4 regions of the Pseudomonas bubulae genome follow, and region 2 is predicted to be linked to each of the others. Evidence: riboswitches for the same ligand, from Rfam matches in the RefSeq annotation. Region 2 holds a riboswitch; each other region holds the start of a gene.
The links. Region 2 has a riboswitch for cobalamin ahead of V6L81_RS13995 (CbtB-domain containing protein). Riboswitches for the same ligand answer to the same signal wherever they lie in the genome.
Positions count from the first base shown of each region.

Region 1: another riboswitch for cobalamin. It lies ahead of cobW (cobalamin biosynthesis protein CobW); the one in region 2 lies ahead of V6L81_RS13995 (CbtB-domain containing protein).
Region 3: another riboswitch for cobalamin. It lies ahead of cobO (cob(I)yrinic acid a,c-diamide adenosyltransferase); the one in region 2 lies ahead of V6L81_RS13995 (CbtB-domain containing protein).
Region 4: another riboswitch for cobalamin. It lies ahead of V6L81_RS14815 (ABC transporter substrate-binding protein); the one in region 2 lies ahead of V6L81_RS13995 (CbtB-domain containing protein).

Region 1 covers NZ_CP146077.1:3,188,470-3,194,170, forward strand. Annotated here, with positions in the region: gene V6L81_RS14540 (glycoside hydrolase) at 1-1,109, shown strand, start outside; gene V6L81_RS14545 (glycosyltransferase) at 1,110-2,402, opposite strand; cobalamin riboswitch at 2,570-2,751, shown strand; gene cobW (cobalamin biosynthesis protein CobW) at 2,845-3,915, shown strand; gene cobN (cobaltochelatase subunit CobN) at 3,919-5,701, shown strand, end outside.
Region 2 covers NZ_CP146077.1:3,041,944-3,047,644, reverse strand. Annotated here, with positions in the region: gene V6L81_RS14005 (response regulator) at 1-1,742, opposite strand, end outside; gene V6L81_RS14000 (response regulator) at 1,907-2,272, shown strand; cobalamin riboswitch at 2,420-2,631, shown strand; gene V6L81_RS13995 (CbtB-domain containing protein) at 2,727-2,915, shown strand; gene V6L81_RS13990 (CbtA family protein) at 2,927-3,628, shown strand; gene V6L81_RS13985 (cobalamin biosynthesis protein) at 3,625-4,038, shown strand; gene cobM (precorrin-4 C(11)-methyltransferase) at 4,115-4,861, shown strand; gene nfuA (Fe-S biogenesis protein NfuA) at 4,948-5,532, opposite strand; gene V6L81_RS13970 (fatty acid cis/trans isomerase) at 5,645-5,701, opposite strand, start outside.
Region 3 covers NZ_CP146077.1:2,018,138-2,023,838, reverse strand. Annotated here, with positions in the region: gene cbiB (adenosylcobinamide-phosphate synthase CbiB) at 1-761, opposite strand, end outside; gene bluB (5,6-dimethylbenzimidazole synthase) at 758-1,408, opposite strand; gene V6L81_RS09395 (cobyrinate a,c-diamide synthase) at 1,405-2,718, opposite strand; gene cobO (cob(I)yrinic acid a,c-diamide adenosyltransferase) at 2,729-3,340, opposite strand; cobalamin riboswitch at 3,418-3,663, opposite strand; gene V6L81_RS09385 (sorbosone dehydrogenase family protein) at 3,786-5,093, shown strand; gene V6L81_RS09380 (C40 family peptidase) at 5,160-5,699, opposite strand.
Region 4 covers NZ_CP146077.1:3,250,951-3,256,651, forward strand. Annotated here, with positions in the region: gene V6L81_RS14805 (ABC transporter ATP-binding protein) at 1-51, opposite strand, end outside; gene V6L81_RS14810 (iron ABC transporter permease) at 48-1,064, opposite strand; gene V6L81_RS14815 (ABC transporter substrate-binding protein) at 1,061-2,074, opposite strand; cobalamin riboswitch at 2,190-2,388, opposite strand; gene V6L81_RS14820 (DUF1624 domain-containing protein) at 2,422-3,579, opposite strand; gene V6L81_RS14825 (MFS transporter) at 3,682-4,980, opposite strand; gene V6L81_RS14830 (SDR family NAD(P)-dependent oxidoreductase) at 5,015-5,701, opposite strand, start outside.

The sequences.
Region 1 (5,701 bases), 150 kb from region 2:
CCTGGCTGGGTGCCAAGGACTGGCTTGATGCATTCTGGCACCCGCAGGCTGTGGCATTGGCTAAGCAAGCCGGGTTTCTGGTGGCGGTGTACGACAACTACGCAGACGCTCATGCACCCGCCGAACCGGAAACCTGGGCCGCTGCGCAAATGGGCGCGAACCTGGCCAGTGCAGGGCAGCATGACGCGAGCGGTACTACGAGCAAGGGGTTTAATGGCATTGGCGTCTTTGCCAATCCCCGGGAGGCCCAGGACTATGCGCGCCAGCGCATCAAGGCTGTGGCAGGTGCTGCCGGGCTCAACAGCTATTTTCTCGATGTCGATGCTGCGGTCACTGCACAGGCGGACTACACCCCCGGCCGGGAAACCAGTGAAAGTGAAAATGCCCGGGTGATTGCCCGGCGCCTGGATTACCCGGGCGAGTCGTTGGGGCTGGTCACGGGCAGCGAGGGGGCGGTTTCTACGTTTGCAGCCAATATTGCCTACAGCCACGGCATTGCCACACAACCATTCGACTGGACCGACCCTGACATGTCCGGTAATCAACAGTCACCTTTCTTTGTAGGGCAGTACTGGCCCCCGGAGACGCCAACACTGTTTTTCAAGACTGTTCCGATCAAACGGCAACTGGCAACTTATGTCCGCTCCTGGAAGTACCGCTTGCCGCTTTACCAAATGGTGCTTCACGACAGTCTGGTCAGCACGCATCACTGGGCCTACCCATCGTTGAAATTTTCCAATGAGCAGCAGAACACGGCACTGCTGCAGCTGTTGTACATGACGCCGCCCATGTACCACCTCAATGCCGCCGTGCTGGAGCGCGACTTGCCCTTTATCGCGGCCTACAACGAGGTTTTTTCGCCCTTGCATCAACGGCTTTTTACCCAGGCACTGGTTGATTTTCAGGTGCTCAGTGCAGACCGGAGCCTGCAGCGCACGGTGTTTGATGATGGAACCCGAATTACGGTCAATTTCAATCCAGACAATGCGCAAAGTGCCGACGCCATGCAATTTGCGCCAATGTCGGCAAGCGTCCAGATACCGGGCGAAAAAGACCGCATCATCATGATTGCCGAGATGTTCAAGGCGACGCGACTGGCACAGCCCTAGTCAAACCGTTCGATTCTTTGCCTCGATCCACTGCGACATGTACTGGGTACTTTTATGCTGATGATGGCGCAGCATGGCACCGGTGAAGTTGTTGCGCCGATGCTGTTGCAGGCCGGCGCGGCAGGCTTCGATGCACTCGACCAGTGCCGGGCCGTGGGTACTTTGCAAATAGCGCTGCGCCAGTAGTGCCGTTCCGTGCTGCTGGGCCTGATGCCAGGCGTCAGGGCTCTGATACAGCTGCACCGCAGCGGCAGCAATCGCACTGGCACTCTGTTCGATGGCACCTGCCCACGGCAGGTCGCCATGCATGCCTTCGGCGCCTACGGGAGTTGTGACGTTGGGCGTGCCGCAGAGCATGGCATCGGCGATTTTGCCCTTGATTCCTGCACCAAAGCGCAGGGGGGCCATGCAGATCCGCGCATTGCTCATCACCTCAAGCGCATCTTCGGCCCAGTTGAGCACGTGAAAACCCTGTGCCGGGTTGTGCAGCGCAGTGGCCTTGGGCGGGGTGTAAGCACCATAGACATGCAATTGCGCCGTGGGCAGTTGCTGACGGATCAATGGCCAGATCGCGGTTTTCATCCAGAGCACGGCATCCCAGTTGGGGGCATGACGGAAATTGCCGATGCTCAGGAAATGCTGGCGCTGGTCAAAGGGTACGAACTGCCCAGGTACGCTGTCGACCATCAACGGGCACCAGTGCAGCAGGGCTCGGGGCACCTTGAAGTGCTCTACGAGCAGATCGATTTCGTATTCGGAAATCATCAGGTTCAAGTCGCATCGATAAATCGCCGCGATCTCCCGTTGCGCCAGATCGGTAACGGCCATCTGCTCGAAGGTCTCCCGTTGTGCCGGGGCGAACAGGCTGCTGAAATCATCAGTGTCGGCGTCAAGTTTGAGGCGCGCCTTGAGCTGTTGCTGGCGGGCGTCGCGCAGGCTTTGCAGGTCGGAGGTTTCCAGTACGCGCAGGGCCTGCGGGCAATGCTTCTCCACGCGCCAGCCGAACTGCTCTTCCATCATGAAGCGGTCGAACAGCACGATATCCGGGGCCAGCTCGGTGATGAAGGTATCGAAGCTGCTGTTATTGAGCGCGATACTGACTTCATCAATGCCCAATGTCGCCAGATCAGCCTTGTGTTCGCCAATGCCTGCCGGGCTGCTGAAGGTGATGTGCCAGCCTTGCTGCAAGAAACTTTCGATGATCTGCATCATGTGTCCGCCCGCCGCCGAAGAGCGGGGCTCGGGCCACACGTAGCCAATAATCAGGACGCGGGTTGGGCGAGTGGACGGCATGGGCAGATCCTTGAAGCGCTGTGGCTGATAAAAGGCGGCAATTAGAACACAAGTTGCCTACAACACCTGTGGTCGCTGCCTCTTACCTTGTGAGCGGCTACAGGAATACTGCACCTGTGGGAGCGAGTATCTAAACGTATCTGTGTTGACCTGTTACAAAGCACTGCGTAGCCTTGCGCGTTCGAGGTTCTTCGCAGCGCGAAGCTAAGAAGGGAACGCGGTATGCCGCGGCTGCCCCCGCAACTGTAAACGGTCGTTGATCTTGCAATGCCACTGCCTCACAGGCGGGAAGGCGCAAGGTAGGTATCAGCCGTAAGCCAGGAGACCTGCCTCGTAACAGATTCTTACTTCAACCGGGCGGGGTGATCCGGTGGCGAAGACTGACCGCGCACTGCTTGCGGCCGTCGTCCCGTATGCCCGCCGTTTTGCCAAAGGGCATCCGATGAAAACACTGGCCAAAACCCCCGTCACTATCGTTACCGGCTTTCTCGGTTCGGGCAAGACTACCTTGCTGCGTCATATGCTGGACAACGCCAACGGCCGTCGCATTGCAGTGATCGTCAACGAATTCGGCGAACTGGGTATCGATGGCGAAATCCTCAAGCAATGCGCTATTGGCTGCACCGAAGAAGAGGCCAAGGGACGCGTCTATGAACTGGCCAATGGCTGCCTGTGCTGCACGGTGCAGGAAGAATTCTTCCCGGTGATGCGTGAGCTGGTGGCGCGCCGTGGCGATATCGACCATATCCTTATCGAAACCTCGGGCCTGGCCCTGCCAAAGCCGTTGGTTCAAGCCTTCCAGTGGCCGGAAATCCGCAGCGCCTGCACAGTTGACGCGGTGATTACCGTGGTCGACAGCCCGGCGGTGGCGGCTGGCACTTTCGCGGCCTTCCCGGATCAGGTAGATGCCCAGCGCAAGCTCGACCCTAACCTGGACCACGAGTCGCCGCTGCACGAGCTGTTTGCTGACCAACTGGCCAGTGCCGATCTGGTGATTCTCAACAAGGTTGACTTGATCAGCCCTGAAGACCTGGCCCGTGTACGTGCCGAAGTGGCTGAAGAACTGCCACCGGCGGTCAAGATCATCGAAGCCAGCAGCGGTCGCTTGCCGCTGGACGTGCTGCTGGGCCTGGAGACGGGTTCGGAAGACCATATCGATGGCCGCCACAGCCATCACGACCATCATCACGATGGCGATGATGACCACGACGACCACGATCACGATGCCTTCGACTCGATCTCTATCGAGCTGCCTCAGGCAGAGGAGCGCGCGCTGATGGATGCTCTGAGCCAACTGGTGGTCAAGCACGGCATTCTGCGGGTCAAGGGCTTTGCCGCGATTCCGGGCAAACCGATGCGCTTGCTGATCCAGGGCGTGGGCACGCGCTTTGACAAGCACTTTGATCGCGCCTGGTGCAGCGACGAAGCGCGCACCACCAAACTGGTGCTGATCGGCCAGGACCTGGACGCGACCCTGCTCGAGTCCACCCTGCGTACAGCATTGAGCGCCTAAACCATGCATTTGCTCAGGACCCAGCCCGGCGGCTTTGTAGCGGACGACAATATTGCCGACCTCGGCCAGACCCCCGCCGAGCTGGTGATCCTGTGCAGCGGTGATTCAAGCCTGGCCCTGCTCGCCGAAGCGGCGCAGCAGTTGCCTGACGATTATCCAAGCCTGCGTCTGGCCAACCCGATGCAGGTGCAAAACCACGGCTCGGTCGACCTGTATGTCGATGAGGTCCTGCAACACGCCAAGGTGATTTTGTTGTCACTGCACGGTGGCATCGGCTACTGGCGCTACGGCATTGAACGGCTAGTGCAACTGGCTGAACGCGGTGTGACCCTGATTCTGGTGCCGGGCGATGACCGCCCCGACCCGGAACTCAGCGCCCTGAGCACAGTGCCCGTCGAGCAGGCCGAACGGCTCTGGCACTTTTTGCGCCAGGGCGGGCGGCATAACGCCCTGCAGCTTTATCGTTGCCTGGCCAGCCAATGGCTGGGTCGCGACTATGCCTGGGACGAACCGCACACCTTGCCCCGTACTGCCATTTATCATCCGGCCCATTCCAGCCCTGCACTGCAGGACTGGCAAGGCGACTGGCAGCCGGGCCAACCGGTGGCGGCGCTCTTGTTCTATCGCTCGCATTTGCAGGCGGCCAACACGGCATTTGTCGATGTGTTCTGCCAGCGTCTGCAGGCGGCAGGGCTCAATCCGCTGCCGATTGCGGTCGCCAGCCTGAAGGAGCCGGGCTGCCTGGCGGTGGTACAGGACTTGCTCGATGAAGTCGGCGCAGGGGTCATTCTCAATACCACCGGGTTTGCCCAGTCCAGCCCGGAAGCTCCGCATTTGCGCCCGTTTCGCCGCAATATCCCGGTGATCCAGGCCATTTGTGCCCAGGACAACCAGCCCGGCTGGCAAGCCAGCGAGCAGGGTCTGGGCCCGCGCGACCTGGCCATGCACATTGCCTTGCCGGAACTGGACGGGCGGATCATCAGCCGGCCGATCAGCTTCAAGGACCTGGCGTGGCGCAGTGAGCGCAGTCAGTCGGATGTGGTGTGTTACAGAGCGCATCCCGAACGGATGGATTTTGTCGCAGAACTGGCACGGCGCTGGGTGGAGCTGGCACGTGTGCCGAACCCGCAAAAGCGTATCGCCCTGATCCTGGCCAACTACCCGACCCGCGATGGCCGTATCGGCAATGGCGTAGGGCTGGATACCCCGGCTGCGGCGCTGAATATTTTGCGCGCCTTGCAGGGCGAAGGCTACCCGGTGGCTGCTGAGCTCCCGGATACCGGCACCGCGTTGATTCAAGCTCTGTTGGGCGGTGTCAGCAACGACCTCGACAGCCTCGACCTGCGCCCGTGCCATCAAAGCCTTGGGCTGGATGAATACCAGGCGATGTTTAATCGTCTTCCAGAAGCCAATCGCCAGGCGGTGATTGAGCGTTGGGGCGAGCCACAGCACGACCCGATGTTTCGCAGCGGTCGCCTGATGATTGCCGGGCTGCGTTTTGGCCTGACCTTTGTCGGCATTCAACCGGCGCGGGGATATCAGGTAGATGCCAGTGCGGTCTACCATGACCCGGACCTGGTACCGCCCCATGCTTATCTGGCGTTTTATTTCTGGCTGCGCAACACCTACGGCGCCCATGCGGTGGTGCATGTGGGCAAGCATGGCAATCTGGAATGGTTGCCGGGCAAGGGCGTCGGGCTGTCTGAACACTGCTGGCCGGATGCTATTTTGGGCCCCATGCCCAACGTCTATCCGTTTATCGTCAATGATCCGGGTGAGGGCGCAC
Region 2 (5,701 bases):
GCCAGTGGCTGAAACATCCCGCGCAAGCCTTCAACCACACGCCCGACGCTGGTGTTCTCGGGGCGCACTTCAAGCTTGCCGGCTTCGACCTTGGAAATATCCAGAATGTCGTTGATCAGGTTGAGCAGGTCATTGCCCGCCGAGTAAATCGACTCGGCAAACTTCACCTGCTCTGCGCTAAGGTTTTGCTGCGGGTTCTCGGACAGCAGCTTGGCCAGAATCAGCGAGCTGTTCAACGGCGTGCGCAGCTCGTGGGACATGTTGGCGAGGAACTCCGACTTGTACTTGCTGGAGCGCTGCAACTCATCCGCGCGGTCTTCAAGCTGGATCTGGACCCGATTCAGCTCGGTGTTCTTGCGATCCATCGCGTCACGCTGGCCAGCCAGCTCTTCGTTGGTCTGCTCAAGTTCGGCCTGCTGGGTTTCGAGGCTGGTTTGCGACTCTTTGAGGATGCGCGACTGCTCTTCGAGTTCTTCGTTGGCGGTTTTCAATTCTTCCTGCTGGACTTGCAGCTCCTCGTTGAGCTGCTGGGTTTCGGCCAGCACTTCCTGCAGGCGCTGACGATAGCGGGCAGCTTCGATCGAGGTGCCGATATTGTCGGCAATCAGTTCGAACAGCTCGATATCGCGCGCGCTCAGCGGGCGCAGAAACCCCAGCTCAATCACCCCGTTGACCCGGTCATCATCACTGGTCGGTACCACCAGCACACTGTGCGGGCTGCCCTGGCCCAGCCCGGAGGTTACTTTGAGGCTGTAGTCGGCAGGCACATTGTCCAGACGAATCAGCTTGTCCTGCTGCGCGGCCTGCCCGACGATGCCTTCGTCGTTGTGAATCAGCTGGTCCTGTACCTCTTGCTCACGGGAAAAACCGTAGCTGGCCACACGCTTCAGGCCGCCATGATCTTCACGCACGTAAACCGCCGCCACCACCGACCCCAGATACTGGGCGCAGAATTGCAGGATATTGCGCCCCAGCATATTCAGGGTCAGACGCCCCAGCACCTGTTCGGCCAGTTCAGTCTGACCGTTGCGTAACCACGCCTGCTGCTCCAGGCGCTGCGCAGTCTTGATCTGCGACTCGAAGACATTGTTGTAACTATTTGAAAGCTCTATTAAATCTCGACGCCCTACATAGGCCAGAAAGCCGCTCAAGCCCAGTACAAAACACAGGTACAGGGCGATACAGATAATCGTGGTACGGCTGACGTCTTCACTGCGCGCCATGCGCAGTTGCTGCTCCATTTGAATAAAATCGTCATATTCCTTACGGATTTCATCACTCAGGCGCTTGCCGCGTCCGGCCTGCACTGCCGAACGGTAGTCACCGTCCTGGCGGCGCAGGTCGACCATCGACTGTGCGTAGACATTCCACTCATCCTGCAACGCTTCAAGACGCTTGAGGCGGTCAATCTGCTGGGGGTTATCGCTGACCAGCTCCTGCAAACCTTTTAATTGCACATTGATTTGCGGCTTGGCGACGGCATAGGGGTCGAGGAAATGCTCATCACCGGTGATGAGAAAACCGCGCATGCCGGTTTCGAGGTCGACCGTCAGGCGCACCGCGTCATTGGCATTGCTGATGACCCGATCACTGTGCTCGACCCACCTGATCACCGACAGCAAATAGCTGACCATAACCACAAACAATGCAGCACTGAGCACACCGACGGCCAAAGGCAAACCGACGTTGCGACTCAGGAGCTTGCGAAAGCTTCGCTCGTCGATTGATGCAGGTGCGTTCATTTTCAGGCCCGTGACAGTCATAAAAAACTGGAGTTTGCCGGATTATCGAGCAATAGTTCTAATTTCTTACCTTTAAATACGTTTTTACACACATAGGGAGGCAGGTGAAGGCTATGCTTACTCGCTGTGGCAACTGCGCTTAAATTTTTATCGAGATCATGATTATGTCCGCAACACCCTCCACCATCCTTGTGGTCGAAGACGACGCCATTGTTCGCATGCTGATCGTTGATGTACTGCAAGAACTGGAGTTCAGCGTGCTTGAAGCCGATGGCAGCGAGCGCGCTCTGGAACTGCTTGAGGACACAGCCCGCAACATTGACCTGCTGATGACCGACGTTGGCCTGCCGGGAATGGACGGCCGCACACTGGCTGCCAAGGCCCGCGAACTGCGCCAGACATTGCCAGTGCTGTTTGCCAGCGGCTACGCCGAGACCCTGGAGATTGCAGAAGGCATGGCGGTGATCGGCAAGCCTTTCTCCATTGACCAACTGCGCGCAAAAGTCAAAAGCATGCTGATCAATGCATGAGAAGTCTGTGGGAGCGGGCTTGCTCGCGATCGCGTCACTGCGGTGCCCCTGAAAGACCGCGTTACCCGCATCGCAGGCAAGCCACACACATGAAAATCAAAAGCCAGGCATACCTCTGCAATTGACGGCCCCACAGGGCTGTGGTTTCCTACACATCTTGTATCAGGTGCCCTTCACAGGGTGAAACGGGAAACCGGTGCGTCAGGCTTTTGCCCTGACAAGTCCGGCGCTGCCCCCGCAACGGTAAGCGAGAGAAACATCACGTCCACTGTGCCACTGGCATGGGAAGGAGATGTTTGCAGGTTCAGCCCATGAGCCCCTCGCAAGCCCGGAGACCGGCCTGATTATTTCGAATAACAAACCCGCGGTGGGCGGGCGCTGTTAAACCCTGCGAGCTTCGTTCGCGGGGTTTTCTTGCGCTTTGCTGCCCGTCGTCCGACCCGAGGCAAGCGCCATGTCCATCAGCACCAGCCGTACCCACTCCGCTGCGAGTAGCACCACCCAAAGCCAACGTATCGTGGCCGCTGTCGGCGCTGCCGTACTGGGCGCTTTCCTCGTTTACTTCGCCGGTTTTTCGCATATCGATGCCGTGCACAACGCAGCTCATGACACCCGTCACAGCTCCGCCTTTCCGTGCCATTGAGACTGCCTGCCATGATCAAGCGTATCGCTCGAACGGCAGGCTTTACCGGCCTGCTGGCCGCCCTGCTGCTGACCCTGCTGCAAAGCTTTTGGGTTGCCCCGCTGATTCTGCAGGCCGAAACCTACGAAAAACCCGCTGCTAGCGAAGTGCACGAACATGCCGACATGGCCATGCCTGCACATGAGCATGACGCCGAGGCCTGGGAGCCGGAAGATGGCTGGCAGCGCGTGCTGTCCACCACCGGTGGCAACCTGGTGGTCGCGGTGGGTTTTGCCCTGATGCTGGCGGGCCTGTACACCCTGCGCGCACCCGCCCGCACATCCCAGGGCCTGCTCTGGGGCCTGGCCGGCTATGCCGTGTTCTGCCTGGCGCCGACCATGGGCTTGCCGCCTGAACTGCCGGGCACTGCCGCGGCGGATCTGTTGCAACGCCAGCTCTGGTGGGTCAGCACTGCAGCCTCGACGGCCGTGGCCATTGCCCTGCTGGTATTTGGCAAGCATTGGGCACTCAAAGTGCTGGGGGTGGCGATTGTGCTGGTGCCGCATCTCTTTGGCGCGCCGCAGCCGCTGGTGCATTCAAGCCTGGCACCTGAGGCACTGGAGTCGCAGTTCAAGCTTGCCGCACAACTGACCAACCTGGCTTTCTGGCTGGCACTGGGCGTGATCAGCGCCTGGCTGTTCCGGCGCAATCCTGCAGGTCAGTACTCGGCATGACAGCGACCGGCGCAGCGCCAAGCCTGGTGATTGGCCTGGGTTGTCGCCGGGGTTGCAGCGCACAAGCGCTATTGGCGTTGATCGAAGACAGCCTGAGCCAGGCCGGCATTGCACTGAGTGCGATCCGTGCCCTGGCCAGTATTGACCTCAAGCGCCACGAGCCCGGGCTGCTGCAACTGGCAACAGAGCTAAACCTCGAACTGGAACTGTTCAGCGCCGCGCAAATGGCCGAGTTTTCACCCCGGCTCAGCCATCACTCGGCTACCGCGTTCGCTCAAACCGGTTGTTTTGGCATTGCCGAAAGTGCTGCCCTGGCCCTGGCCACACAGCTGGCCGGGGCACCGGCGACTTTGTTGATCACACGTAAAAAAACCTCCATGGCCACCTTTGCGTTAGCCTGCGCCCGGTAAAACCCGCGATAATCCCCCGCCTCACTATGAGCGTTGTTCACGAACAGCTCTATCTCGACCTTTTCAAGAGACTGCCATGACCGTTTATTTCATCGGCGCCGGGCCCGGCGATCCAGAGCTGATTACTGTCAAGGGCCAGCGCCTGATTCGCAGCTGCCCGCTGATCATTTATGCAGGTTCACTGGTGCCGCAAGCGGTCCTGACAGGCCACCAGGCCGAGCAAGTGATCAATAGCGCCGAGCTACACCTTGAACAGATCATCGAGCTGATCAAGGTGGCCGACGCCAAAGGCCAGGATGTGGCCCGCGTACACTCCGGCGACCCGAGCCTGTATGGCGCGATTGGTGAACAGATACGCTGCCTGCGCGAGCTGGGCATCGCTTTTGAAATCATTCCGGGAGTGACAGCCACGGCGGCCTGCGCAGCCATTTTGGGGGCGGAACTGACCCTGCCTGATATTTCCCAGACCGTGATCCTGACCCGCTATGCGGAGAAAACCGTGATGCCCGCCGGCGAAGAACTGGCCAGCCTGGCACAGCACAAGGCAACCATGGCGATTCATCTGGGGGTCAAGAATCTGGACAAAATCGTTGCCGAGCTGATCCCGCACTACGGTAGCGACTGCCCTATTGCCGTGATTCACCGTGCCAGTTGGCCAGATCAGGACTGGGTGCAAGGTACGCTGGCGGATATTGCGGCCAAGGTTCAGGCCAAGGGCTTCCGGCGTACCGCGCTGATTCTGGTGGGCCGGGTGCTGGCCAATGACAGTTTCGCCGAGTCGTCGCTGTACCGGGCGGGGCATGCACACTTGTATCGACCTTGAGTGCGGCCTGAGGGCTTTTAAACAACCATAAAAAAACGGTGCTCACGGGGCACCGTTTTTTCTTCAGCTTCGCAGCGAACGCCCTGTTAGTAGTAGGCGTTTTCTTTCTGCGAGTGGTCGGTCACGTCACGTACGCCTTTGAGCTCCGGCACACGCTCCAGCAAGGTGCGCTCGATGCCTTCACGCAAGGTCACGTCCGCCTGGCCGCAGCCCTGGCAACCGCCACCGAACTTGAGCACCGCGATACCATCTTCAACCACTTCGATCAGGCTGACCTGACCACCGTGGCTGGCCAAACCGGGATTGATCTCGGTTTGCAGGTAGTAGTTGATGCGCTCGTTGATCGGGCTGTCGGCGTTGACCATCGGCACTTTGGCGTTTGGCGCCTTGATGGTCAGCTGACCACCCATACGGTCCGTTGCGTAGTCCACCACGGCATCGTCCAGGAACGGTTCACTGAAAGAATCGATCCAGGCCGTGAAGCTTTTCAGGCCAATGGCGGTGTCTTCAGGTTTGACTTCAGCCGGCTTGCAGTAGGCAATGCAGGTTTCAGCGTACTGAGTACCGGGTTGGGTGATAAAAACGCGGATACCGATACCCGGGGTGTTCTGCTTGGACAGCAGATCAGCCAGGTAATCGTGGGCAGCGTCGGTAATCGTTATGGCGCTCATGGAATCTCCTCGCAGACATGGGACGCAGTTTACGCCAATCGGCGCGCCTGACAAAGTCCTAGTATTTTTGTCAGGAAAGCTGCGTCCCATTCGTTCAATTTCAACCGCCCCTTTACAGGTTTTCGTAGCGGTTCATGTCCAGTACGCCCGCTTCAACCGGGTCGGTTTC
Region 3 (5,701 bases), 1.0 Mb from region 2:
ATCGCCGGGCCACCCAACTCAACACCCAGCGCTCCGGCACCAGCAGCCATGACCGGGCCGGCATTGGGGCTGTCCCACAGCGGTGCCTGCTTGCGCCAGCTCTTCAGGGCCAGTCGGGTTTTACCCAAAGCGGCATAGGTCAGCGCAACCAACCTTGCAGGAATATAGTTAAGAACATCGTCGATCCGCGCCGCAGCCCAGCCAAAACGCTCAAAGCGTTCGTTGCGATAGCCCCACATGGCATCCAGGGTATTACTCAAACGATAGAGCACCACCCCTGGCGCACCCGCGACCACAAACCAGAAAATCGCGGCAAATACCGCATCGCTGCCGTTTTCCAGCACCGACTCGGTGGCGGCGCGGGCCACTTCGGTAGAATCCAGCTCACTGGTCTGACGGCTGACCAGATAACCCACCCGCGTGCGCGCCTCATCCAGGTTATTGGCGCGCAATGCCTCGGCTACTGGTTGTACGTGCTCACCGAGGCTGCGCATGCCCAGTGCGCAATACAGCGCCACAATGTCCACCAGCCAGCCAATATAAGGCAGCCAGGACAGGGCCGTGGCCAGGATCGTCAGCGGCAGCACTGCCAGTACCCAGGCCGTGACACCATGACTGCGCCAGCCACGGCCGCCGGAATTGAAACGCTGCTCAATACGCTCGGCCATACGGCCAAAGGCAACCAGCGGATGCCAGCGTTTGGGCTCGCCGAGCAACGCATCCAGCGCCACCCCGGCAACGCACAGCAACGCCACACTCATGGACTCACTCCCCAATAATTCTCGTACACCAGTTCACTGAGCGGACGCGCTTGCGCCCACCCTTCCAGGACCAGCATCGGCGCCGGATAAAACGCCTCGACCGGGCCCAGGCACAGTACAGCGAGCGGCTTGGCGCCGGCAGGCAACCCCAGCAGATCAGCCAGTGCCTGCGGTTCGAACAATGACACCCAGCCCATGCCCAGCCCTTCGACCCGGGCCGCCAGCCACAGATTTTGAATGGCACAGGACAAGGACGCCATGTCCATTTCCGGCAGCGTACGTCGACCAAAAATGTGCTTTTCGCGGTCATCCATCAACGCAGCCACCAGCACCTCAGCGCAATCGTTGATACCTTCGACCTTGAGCGTCATGAATTCATCGGAGCGCTGGCCCAGGGCATCCGCGGTGCGTACCCGCTCTTCTTCCACCAGACCCTGGATCTTGCCGCGCAGCTCGCGGTCAGTGATGCGGATAAACCGCCACGGCTGCATCAAGCCCACGCTCGGGGCTTGATGCGCCGCTTCCAGCAAACGCGACAACAACTCGGGTGCCACAGTGCCACCACTGAAGTGGCGCATATCACGACGCTCGGCGATGGCGCGGTACACGGCGGCGCGTTCTTGCGGGCTGAATGCGTTATCGCTCATGGCACCTTCACGGCACATGGCGCAAACAACGCGGCAATGGCCTGAGGATTGGACGGGAAGTAAAAGTGTACATAAGAAGCGGTCATTCGCCCTTCGCGATACACCGCTTCGGCGCCGCGCCCGCCATTGGGGCTCAGGCCGCGAGCAACAGGCTCAAGTTCGGTACTGGTCAGCGAGTGGTGGTAGGTGTGGCCGCGCAACAGCCCTTCAGGCATGTCCACAGCTTGCAGCGCCAGGGCAGCCAGGCGCTTTTGCATCGTCGCCTCCCCTGCCAGCAAGCCAACCAGTTCGGCGCGCTGGCCCTCGACATCGGTCAGGGCATCGAGCAGGTAAAGCATGCCACCGCACTCGGCCAGCAGCGGTTTACCGGCCCTGTGGTGTGCGCGAATCGCCATGAGCATCGGCACGTTGCGCGACAGCTCAAGGTGATGCAGTTCAGGGTAACCACCGGGCAAATACAGGCTGTCTGCTTCAGGCAGCTGACTGTCACGGATCGGTGAGAAAAACAGCAGTTCGGCGCCCATATCACGTATTAACGCGAGGCTGGCGCCATAAGTGAAGGCAAAGGCTTCGTCGCGGGCCACGGCAATTCGCACACCTGCCAGCAGCGGCTCGACGGCCACCGGCTCAGGCGCAGCGAATTCAACCGGCGGTGGCAGCGCTACCTCACAGGTGCTGGCCAGGGCATTGGCCGCCGCATCCAGGCGCGCATCCAGATCATTCAGCTCGCTGGCCTGCACCAGTCCCAGATGACGGCTTGGCAGTTCGATGCCGGTTTCGCGGGACAGCGCGCCGTACCAGCGCAAGCCTTCGGTCAGGCTGCCTTCGAGCAACTGTGCATGGCGTACGGTGCCAACTCGATTGGCCAGCACCCCGGCAAACGGCAGATCCGGCTGATATCGCGCCAAACCAAGGGCCAGCGCACCAAAGGTTTGGGCCATGGCAGTGCCATCAATCACCCCCAACACCGGCACGCCAAAATGCCGTGCCAGATCGGCGCTGGAAGGCGTGCCGTCAAACAGCCCCATCACACCTTCAATCAAAATCAGGTCCGCCTCACCGGCGGCTTCCCACAGCAGGCGACGGCTTTCCTCGGCGCCCACCATCCACAAATCCACCTGATACACCGGCGCACCGCTGGCGCGCTCCAGGATCATGGGGTCGAGAAAATCCGGGCCGCACTTGAATACCCGCACCTTGCGCCCCTGATTGCGATGCAACCGGGCCAAAGCCGCTGTAACCGTGGTCTTGCCCTGACCGGAAGCCGGCGCGGCGATCAGCACCGCCGGGCAATGACGTGACGCTCTCATACTTCAACACTCACAATTCGATGCCTTTCTGGGCTTTGATCCCGGCCTGGAAAGCGTGTTTGACCACCGCCATCTCAGTCACGGTATCAGCCAGATCAATCAATTCAGGTTTGGCGCCACGGCCGGTGACCAGCACATGCTGCATGGGCGGACGGGCTTGCAGGTCGGCGAGCACCTGTTCCAGATCGAGGTAGCCGTGCTTGAGCGCGATATTCAGCTCATCGAGCACCACCAGTCCAATGGACGGATCGCGCAGCATCTCGCGGGACACTTCCCACGCGGCTTCGGCGGCGGCGATATCGCGCTGGCGGTCCTGGGTTTCCCAGGTAAAGCCTTCACCCATCACGTGGTAGCGCACCTGCTCGGGAAAACGGCGGAAGAAAATCTCCTCACCGGTGCTGTTGCGACCCTTGATGAACTGCACCACGCCGCACTGCATGCCGTGGCCCATGGCGCGGGCCAGCATGCCAAACGCAGAACTGCTCTTGCCTTTGCCATTGCCGGTCAATACCAGCAGCAGTCCGCATTCATTGGGCGAGCTGGCAATGCGCTCGTCCATAACCGCTTTTTTGCGCAGCATGCGCGCCTGATGGCGTTCGTCGCGTTCGGGGGATTCATTCATGGCAACTCTCCGTTGGGTTCGATGATGCAAACGGGAGGCGGGGGAAATTAAAAAAACACACTGCATCGCCCGCCGCGAGAGTGGTGGATGGATCAGGCCGGTCTCCGGGCTCACAAGCGGGCGGCACCTGTAGGGTGCACCCTTGTCCACGCGCCTTCCCGTGCAAAAAACACAGTGGCACTGAGCGTGGCTTTGACTCGTTTACCGTTGCGGGGGCAGCGCCGGGATCGTGGCGGTTGTGTAGGTCCAACACGCCCTCACCGGCTTCCCTGTTTCACTCTGTCGACCCATGGCCACAGAGCACCTGAAACAAGCCGCGAAGGTTAGAGGGTTGGGGGTGGAGCGTCAATTAAAGCCGGCGCCTAAAGGCTTTATCCGGCGCCCGGGCTGAACCTTTAAACAGCTACGCTTCTCTACTATCAGACAAGATCTTATGGAGAACCACATGCTCAAGCGCCAGCACGCCGTTGTTATTGTTCTTGCCGCAGGATTGGTCGCTTGCGGCGAAAGCTCGACCCTGCAAGTCAGTGAGGGAACCGGCCCATCACCCAAGCTTCCCGAACCCAATAAAACCCTGATTCCAACGGTCAATATCGCCCCCGCCATCGGCTGGCCCGATAATGCCACCCCAGTGGCTGCCCACGGCTTGCACGTCGCCGCTTTCGCCCAGAACCTCGACCACCCGCGCTGGCTCTATGTACTGCCCAACGGCGACGTGCTGGTGGCCGAATCCAATTCGCCGCCCAAGCCGGATGACAGCAAGGGCATCAAGGGCTGGATCGCAGACAAGGTCATGTCCCGCGCCGGGGCCGGAGTGCCAAGTGCAAACCGGATTACCCTGCTGCGCGACGCGGACCACGATGGCGTCGCCGAAACCCGCACCGTGTTTATCGAGAACCTGAACTCTCCCTTTGGCATGACGCTGGTGGGTAACGATCTGTATGTGGCAGATGCCGACAAGCTGTTGCGCTTCCCCTATCAAGCCGGTGAAAACAGCATCAGCGCCAAACCGGTCAAGGTGGTGGACTTACCCGGCGGGCCTCTGAACCACCATTGGACCAAAAACGTGATCGCCAGCAAGGACGGCACCAAGTTATATGTGACCGTCGGATCCAACAGCAATGTGGGCGAAAATGGCATGGACAAGGAGCAAGGTCGCGCCGCGATCTGGGAAGTCGACCCGGCCACCGGCAGCCACCGCATTTTTGCGTCGGGCCTGCGCAACCCTAATGGCATGGACTGGGAGCCCACCTCCGGCAAACTCTGGACAGCAGTTAATGAGCGTGACGAAATCGGCAGTGACCTGGTGCCCGACTACATCACATCAGTCCAGGATGGCGGCTTCTATGGCTGGCCCTACAGCTACTACGGCCAGCATGTGGATGTGCGGGTCAACCCGCAAAACCCTGAACTGGTGGCCAAGGCCATTGCCCCGGATTACGCCGTTGGGCCACACACGGCGTCTTTGGGGCTGACGTTTGCCGAAGGCAGCCATTTACCCGGCTTTACCCAGGGTGCATTTATCGGCCAGCACGGCTCCTGGAACCGCAAACCCCACAGTGGTTACAAAGTGATTTTCGTGCCTTTTGCCGGCGGCAAACCGGAGGGCATGCCGATCGATGTGCTGACCGGCTTTCTTAACGCCGACGAAAAAGCCATGGGCCGGCCAGTGGGCGTGGTGATCGACAAGCAAGGTGACTTGTTGGTGGCCGATGATGTAGGCAACAAGGTTTGGCGGGTGTCGGGAAAATAGGCTTTCTAATCAAGAGCCGCCCTCACCCTAGCCCTCCCCGGAGGGAGAGGGCTGGGCTGAGGGGCTCTAGGGCAAACGTGCCAAATGCTGCTCGGTCGGCAACACGCGCTTGGCATTCAGATAAGCCCTCTGCCAGTAGGCCTTGTTCAGGCTGTCCAGCTTGACCGTACCGCCCGTGGCCGGCGCATGGACAAAGCGCCCTTCGCCTACGTAGATCCCGGCGTGACTGACCTGGGAGCCACCATTGGTTGCAAAGAACAGCAGGTCACCGGTTTGCAGCTTGTCCTGGCCGATGCTCTGCGCACGCATCACGATCATCTCGCGCGTAGTGCGCGGCAACGAAATACCCGCGGCGTCGTTGTACACGTACTTGATCAGGCCACTGCAATCAAACCCCGAATCCGGGGTATTGCCGCCCCAGCGATAAGGCGTACCTACCAGACCAAGGGCGCGAAAAAGCACATCTGCGGCAACCGGCGAGGTTTCTTCGGGATGAGTGATAAACACAACCGGCTTTTGTGCCACGGGGGCTGGCGGGGTGCGGCTGGCGCAGGCACTGAGCAGTGCTGCTAAAGTGAGGAGAGCAACGCGGGCCATGATCGACATAA
Region 4 (5,701 bases), 210 kb from region 2:
CTGGGCATCACCCACGCGGTAACTCAGGTTGCTACAACTCAGTACCGTCATCGTGCATGTCTCCGGCCGATCAGGATCAGCGCAAATACGGGCGCGCCCACCAGAGCAGTGACCACGCCGACGGGAATCACCTGGCCTTTTATCAAGGTGCGTGACAGCACATCGGCGGCAATCATGAACAAGGCCCCGCCCAGGGCGCTGACGGGCAGCAGGCGGCCATGCCCGGTACCGGCCAGCAAGCGCACGGCGTGGGGAATGACCAGCCCGACAAAACCGATGGAGCCTACAATCGACACCATCACCGCCGTCACCAGCGCCGCACAACTGATCAGCAATAGCTGCACCCGGCGCACCGGGATACCCAATGAGGCCGCAGAGTCAGCACCAAAGGTGAATGCATCCAGCGCCCGTCGATGCCACAGGCACACCGCCAGCCCCAGCACCGCTGCAGGCACTGCCAGCCATACCGAAGGCCAGCGCACGCCACTGAGGTTGCCCAGCAACCAGAACATGATCCCGCGAGCCTGCTCGGAACTGGCCGATTTGGTGATCAGGAAGGCAGTGATTGCGTTGAACAACTGAGAACCGGCAATGCCTGCCAGGATGATCTGGGCACTTACACCGGAGGGCCCGCTGGCCCGTGCCAGCAGAATAACCAGGGCAAAGGCGCAAATCGCCCCGGCAAAGGCCCCGGCCGACAGTGAAATGGCCCCGGCGCCCAGGCCAAGCACCGCGACCACAACGGCACCTGTGGACGCCCCGGCAGAAATGCCCAGCAGGTAGGGGTCGGCCAGCGGGTTGCGCAGCAAGGACTGCAATACCACGCCGCAGATGGCCAGCCCCGCACCGCAGGCCGCGGCCACCAGAGCTCGGGTCAGGCGATAGTTCCAGACAATGCCTTCGTCGATCGGGTCCAGTGCATGCCCGGCGCCCCACAGTTTGTTGGCCAGTACCTGCAGCACCACATCGGGTGCGATCGGAGTTTCACCGATAGCGACCCCGGCGAGTACAGCCAGCAGCAGTGCTGTACAGGCGGCGAAGGCAGTGATCAACCGTGCAGTCATTTAGGCAGGTCGTGGCGGCTGATCGCAGTTGCGAGTGTTTCGATGCCGTCGAACAGGCGCAGGCTGGCCTGCATCCCGTGGGCATCGAGGACAATGATGCGGTTGTTTTTCACGGCATCCATATTGCGCGTTACCGGGTCGGTACGCAGGAATTCAAGTTTTTTCTCGACGTCATCCGCCGGGAAGCGTCGGCGATCCATGCGCGCGATGACCAAAAATGTCGGGTTGGCCTTGGCCAGGGTTTCCCAGCCGACAGTTGGCCATTCTTCATCGGACTCCACCACATTGCGCACGCCCAGGGTGTTGAGCATAAAGTCGGGGATACCCTTGCGCCCGGCAACATATGGGTCGATATCCATGTCCGCACTGGAGAACCAGAACAGCGCACTGGTGGCGCTCAGGTCCTTGCCCTTGAGCGAGGCAATGGATTTTTCTAGGCTCGCCTTGAGCTGGTTGTTCAGTTGTTCACCGCGCGCCTGCACATCGAAGATCTCTGCCAGCTGGCTGATGCTCTTGTAGACAGTGTCGATACTGAATGGCTGCATGCGCGTGCCGTCGGCGCCAACCAGGTTGTCTTTGCCCTCGCAGTCAGAAGGCATCAGGTAAGTCGGTATCTTCAGTTCGTGAAACTGCTCGCGGGTGCCCACCACACCCTGCGGCCCCACCATCCACTCCAGCTGCACGACCACCAGCTCCGGGCGTTTCCCAATGACGGCTTCAAAGCTCGGGTCATTGTCGGCCAGGCGCTCAACCTTGTCGTTCTGTGCCTGGTATTGCACGGGGACATCGTTGAACCACAAAGAAGTACCCACCAGCCTGTCACCAAGGCCCAGCGCATAGAGCATTTCGGTGCCGGCCTGGCCAATGGTTACCGCGCTTTTGGGGGCATGCTCAAACGTCAGCGGGGTGGCGCAGTTCTGCAGGGTCAGGGGGTATTGCGTGGGGGTCGCATGGGCCAGGGCCGGCAAGGCCAGCGTGACCATGAGCGTAACAACGCGGTGCAACAGCATGATGCAATCTCCATTTGATCGTACACGGGGCACAGGTGCACGGACGGGAATGCATCATCGGGTACTGCTGCAGCAACAGTACAAAGCAGGATGCCTCCCCGGACACCCCGCCGGTTAGTGTGTGGACTTTGCCGGCAGGTCTCCTGACTGATGGGTCATCGCTTGCTCCAGCCTTCCCGGGGGGTATCCCAGTGGCAATCTTGGAGCAGGCTCGTCATCTACAGTTGCGGGGGCAGTTCCGTTGGGTGCTGAAAAAGCACTGCGGATTCCCTTTTAACCCCCCGTTAGGGGGGACCGGCGGCAGGATGATAATCGATCCTGTTTGCTAAAGGGGGCCGCCGTCAGAATCAGAAATACTTGAGCCAGGTGATATCCCGCCGGCGGGCTTTCAAGTTGGCGAACCAGCGCACCGGCAAATACAACGAAATGGCCAGCAGCACGGCCGTTAACCACACCGCCCCGATACTGTCGAAACCGAAATAGTTGCCCTGATTCAAGCCAAACAGGGCAACACTGGCCAGGTACAGCACTTTGAGTGCATACAGATGCAACAGATAGAAAAACATCGGGGCTGCGCCAAACACGGCCAGGGTGCTGATCCACTTGCGTTGTTGTGCCCGCTCAAACGTCAGCAACAGCAACAGGCCCACACCCAGGGTCAAGGCGAGAAACAACAGCGAAGGCGGGTATTTAGTGATATTGAAAAAACTCATCACGCTGTGCATGGCGGAGTCATGGCTTGCCCAGGGGGCTTCGCCATAGCCATTGAACAAACGCAGCAGCATAAAGCCGAGCAGGGCGCCACTGCCCGCCAGCAACAGATAGCGCTGGCGCAAGGCTGGTGGGGTGGAGCGGGTGAACCAGGGGCCCAGGCAATAACCCAGAGCAATCACGCCGATCCACGGCAACACCGGATAGGACGTGCGCATGCGTAAGCTGTCGCCCACTTCAATCCAGCCGCGATCATGCAAAATCGCCCAGGGCACATGCATCATCGACCCCGCCGCAAAATGCAGGTTATCCAGCAGATTGTGTCCGGCGATGATTCCCAGGCCAAGTATCAGCAAAACCGGGCGTGGCAGCCACACCAGGGCGGCAAGGGCGATCATGCTGACGCCAATGGCCCAGATGACCTGCATGTAGATCACCGACGGCGGCAACTGGAAAGTCCAGGCGAAGTTGACCAGAGTGAACTCCAGCAGCACCAGAAACAGCCCGCGCTTGAACAGGAACGCCGAAACATCGCGTTTGCCCTGATACTTTTCGCCATACAGATACGCCGACAGGCCGGTCAGCAAGACAAATACCGGCGCACACAGATGGGCCAGGGTACGGCTGAAGAACAGTGCAGGGTCGGTGATCTCGATATTCATCGGGTCGGCTACTTGCCGGTGCAGGAAGAATGTCTCGCGCACGTGGTCCAGCAGCATAAAGAGGATAACCAGGCCCCGCAGGGCATCGATGGACAGCAGGCGCTGATTCAAGGGGGGAGTAGGGAGGGTCATTGAAGGGTCGCTGGCAAGGGAATGTTATAAAGTACTGATACTGTATAACATTCCCTGTTTCGCTGTCACCCCTTTGAGAAACACTCTCAAAGCTGGATATGTCTAGCGCAGCACTTTCACCCAGGCCATCAGCAATGCCGAAGACAGCACCCCGGCCGTCATAAAGATATACGCCGCCCCCGGATTGCCGGTAAGGCCGATCAGGTAGCCCACGATCCAGGAGCCGACAAAGGCCCCCAGAGCGCCACAGGCATTGATCAGGCCAATGGCTCCGCCGAACACGTTCGAAGGAATAATCTCCGGTATCAGTGCGAAAAAAGGCCCATAAGGTGCGTAAAGTGCAGCACCGGCAATAGTCAGCAAAGCAAACGACAACCAGAAATGTGAAGACCCTAGCAGGAACGAGCAGAAGAAGGCCAGCGCCCCCAAGGCCAGCAGCGGCCAGATGAAGGGTTTGCGCTGCTGGGTTTTGTCCGAAGCCCAGGACACAGCCAGCATCGTCGCTACCGCTGCGACATAAGGAACTGCGCTTAGCCAGCCAACTGTCACGATGTCCGCCGCCGCTGCCTGTTTGATAATGCTCGGCAGCCACATGATAAAACCGTACACGCCAATGCTCCACAGCGCATGCACACAGCACAACTGGATCACCACAGGGCTGGTAAACGCCTGACGGTAATTGCGCACTTGTTGCATGCCTTTCTGTTCATCAGCCAGGGTCGCCGCCAGTCGGGCTTTTTCCTGTGGCGTCAACCAGTTCACCTGTTCAGGCCTGTCTCGCGCCATGCGCCACCAGACGAAGGCCCAGAGCACCGCTGGCGCGCCTTCAATGATGAACATTTCGCGCCAGCCCCAGGCCTGGATCAGGTAGCCGGACAGTACCGACATCCACAATACGGTCACCGGGTTGCCCAGCACCAGGAAGGTATTGGCCCGCGAGCGCTCTTTGCGGGTGAACCAGTTGCTGATGAAAATCAGCATGGCCGGCATCACGGCCGCTTCGACAATGCCCAGGGAAACCCGAATAAACATCAGCATCGGGATATTGGTCACCAACCCCGTGGCCATGGCGCAAAAGCCCCACAGGATCAGGCTCCAGAACACCAGTTTGCGCACGCTGTACTTCTGCGCGTAGATCGCCCCCGGTACCTGGAAGAAAAAGTAACCGAGAAAAAACAGCGCACCGATCAGCGAGGACATGCCCTTGGTGATGCCCAGGTCCTGCTCGATGCCCGCCGCACTGGCAAAGCCGTAGTTGGCCCGGTCCAGGTAGGCCAGGCTGTAAGTAATGAATATCAGCGGGATCAGATACAGCCAGCGTTTGGTCGCGAAGCCCTGGGTCTTGACCTGCGCACTGCCGATCTCGCTCAAGGGCAGTGCTGGTTCTTTAAGCGTGCTCATGGGGTGTTCCTTGTTATTGTTTTTCAGGTGCGGGTCAAACAACGCTGGTCAGGCCCCCGTCCACAAACAGGGTTTGCCCGTTGATAAAGTCCGAAGCCGGCGAAGCCAGGAACACCGCGGCTCCGCACAGCTCATCAACCCGGCCCCAGCGGCCAGCCGGGGTGCGCTTGCACAGCCACTCGGAAAACTCCTGGTTATCGACCAGGGCGCGATTCATTTCGGTGGCAAAATAGCCCGGGGCCAGGCCATTGGCCTGGATGCCATGCCGTGCCCACTCGGCGCACATGCCTTTGGTGAGCATCTTCACTGCGCCTTTGGAGGCGGCATAAGGGGCGATGGTCGGGCGTGCCAGCTGGCTTTGCACCGAGCAGATATTGATGATCTTGCCGCGACCGCGGGCGATCATGTGCCGCGCAACAGCTTGGGAAACATGGAACACACCGTCCAGGTTGGTGCGCATCACGTCGTGCCAGTCGCTGGCGCTGAAGTCCTCCAGTGGCGCACGACGCTGGATGCCGGCGTTGTTGACCAGAATATCGATGGCCCCGACATCGCTCTCAAAGGTGTTGATCGCGGCTAGCAATTGCTCGCGGTCGGTCACATCGAAGGCCACGGATTCAGCCTTCAGCCCTTCGTCGCGCAGTTGAGCGGCCACGGCACGAGATTTATCGATATTGCGAGTGTTGATCACCACCGTTGCGCCAGCTGCGCCCAGGCCGCG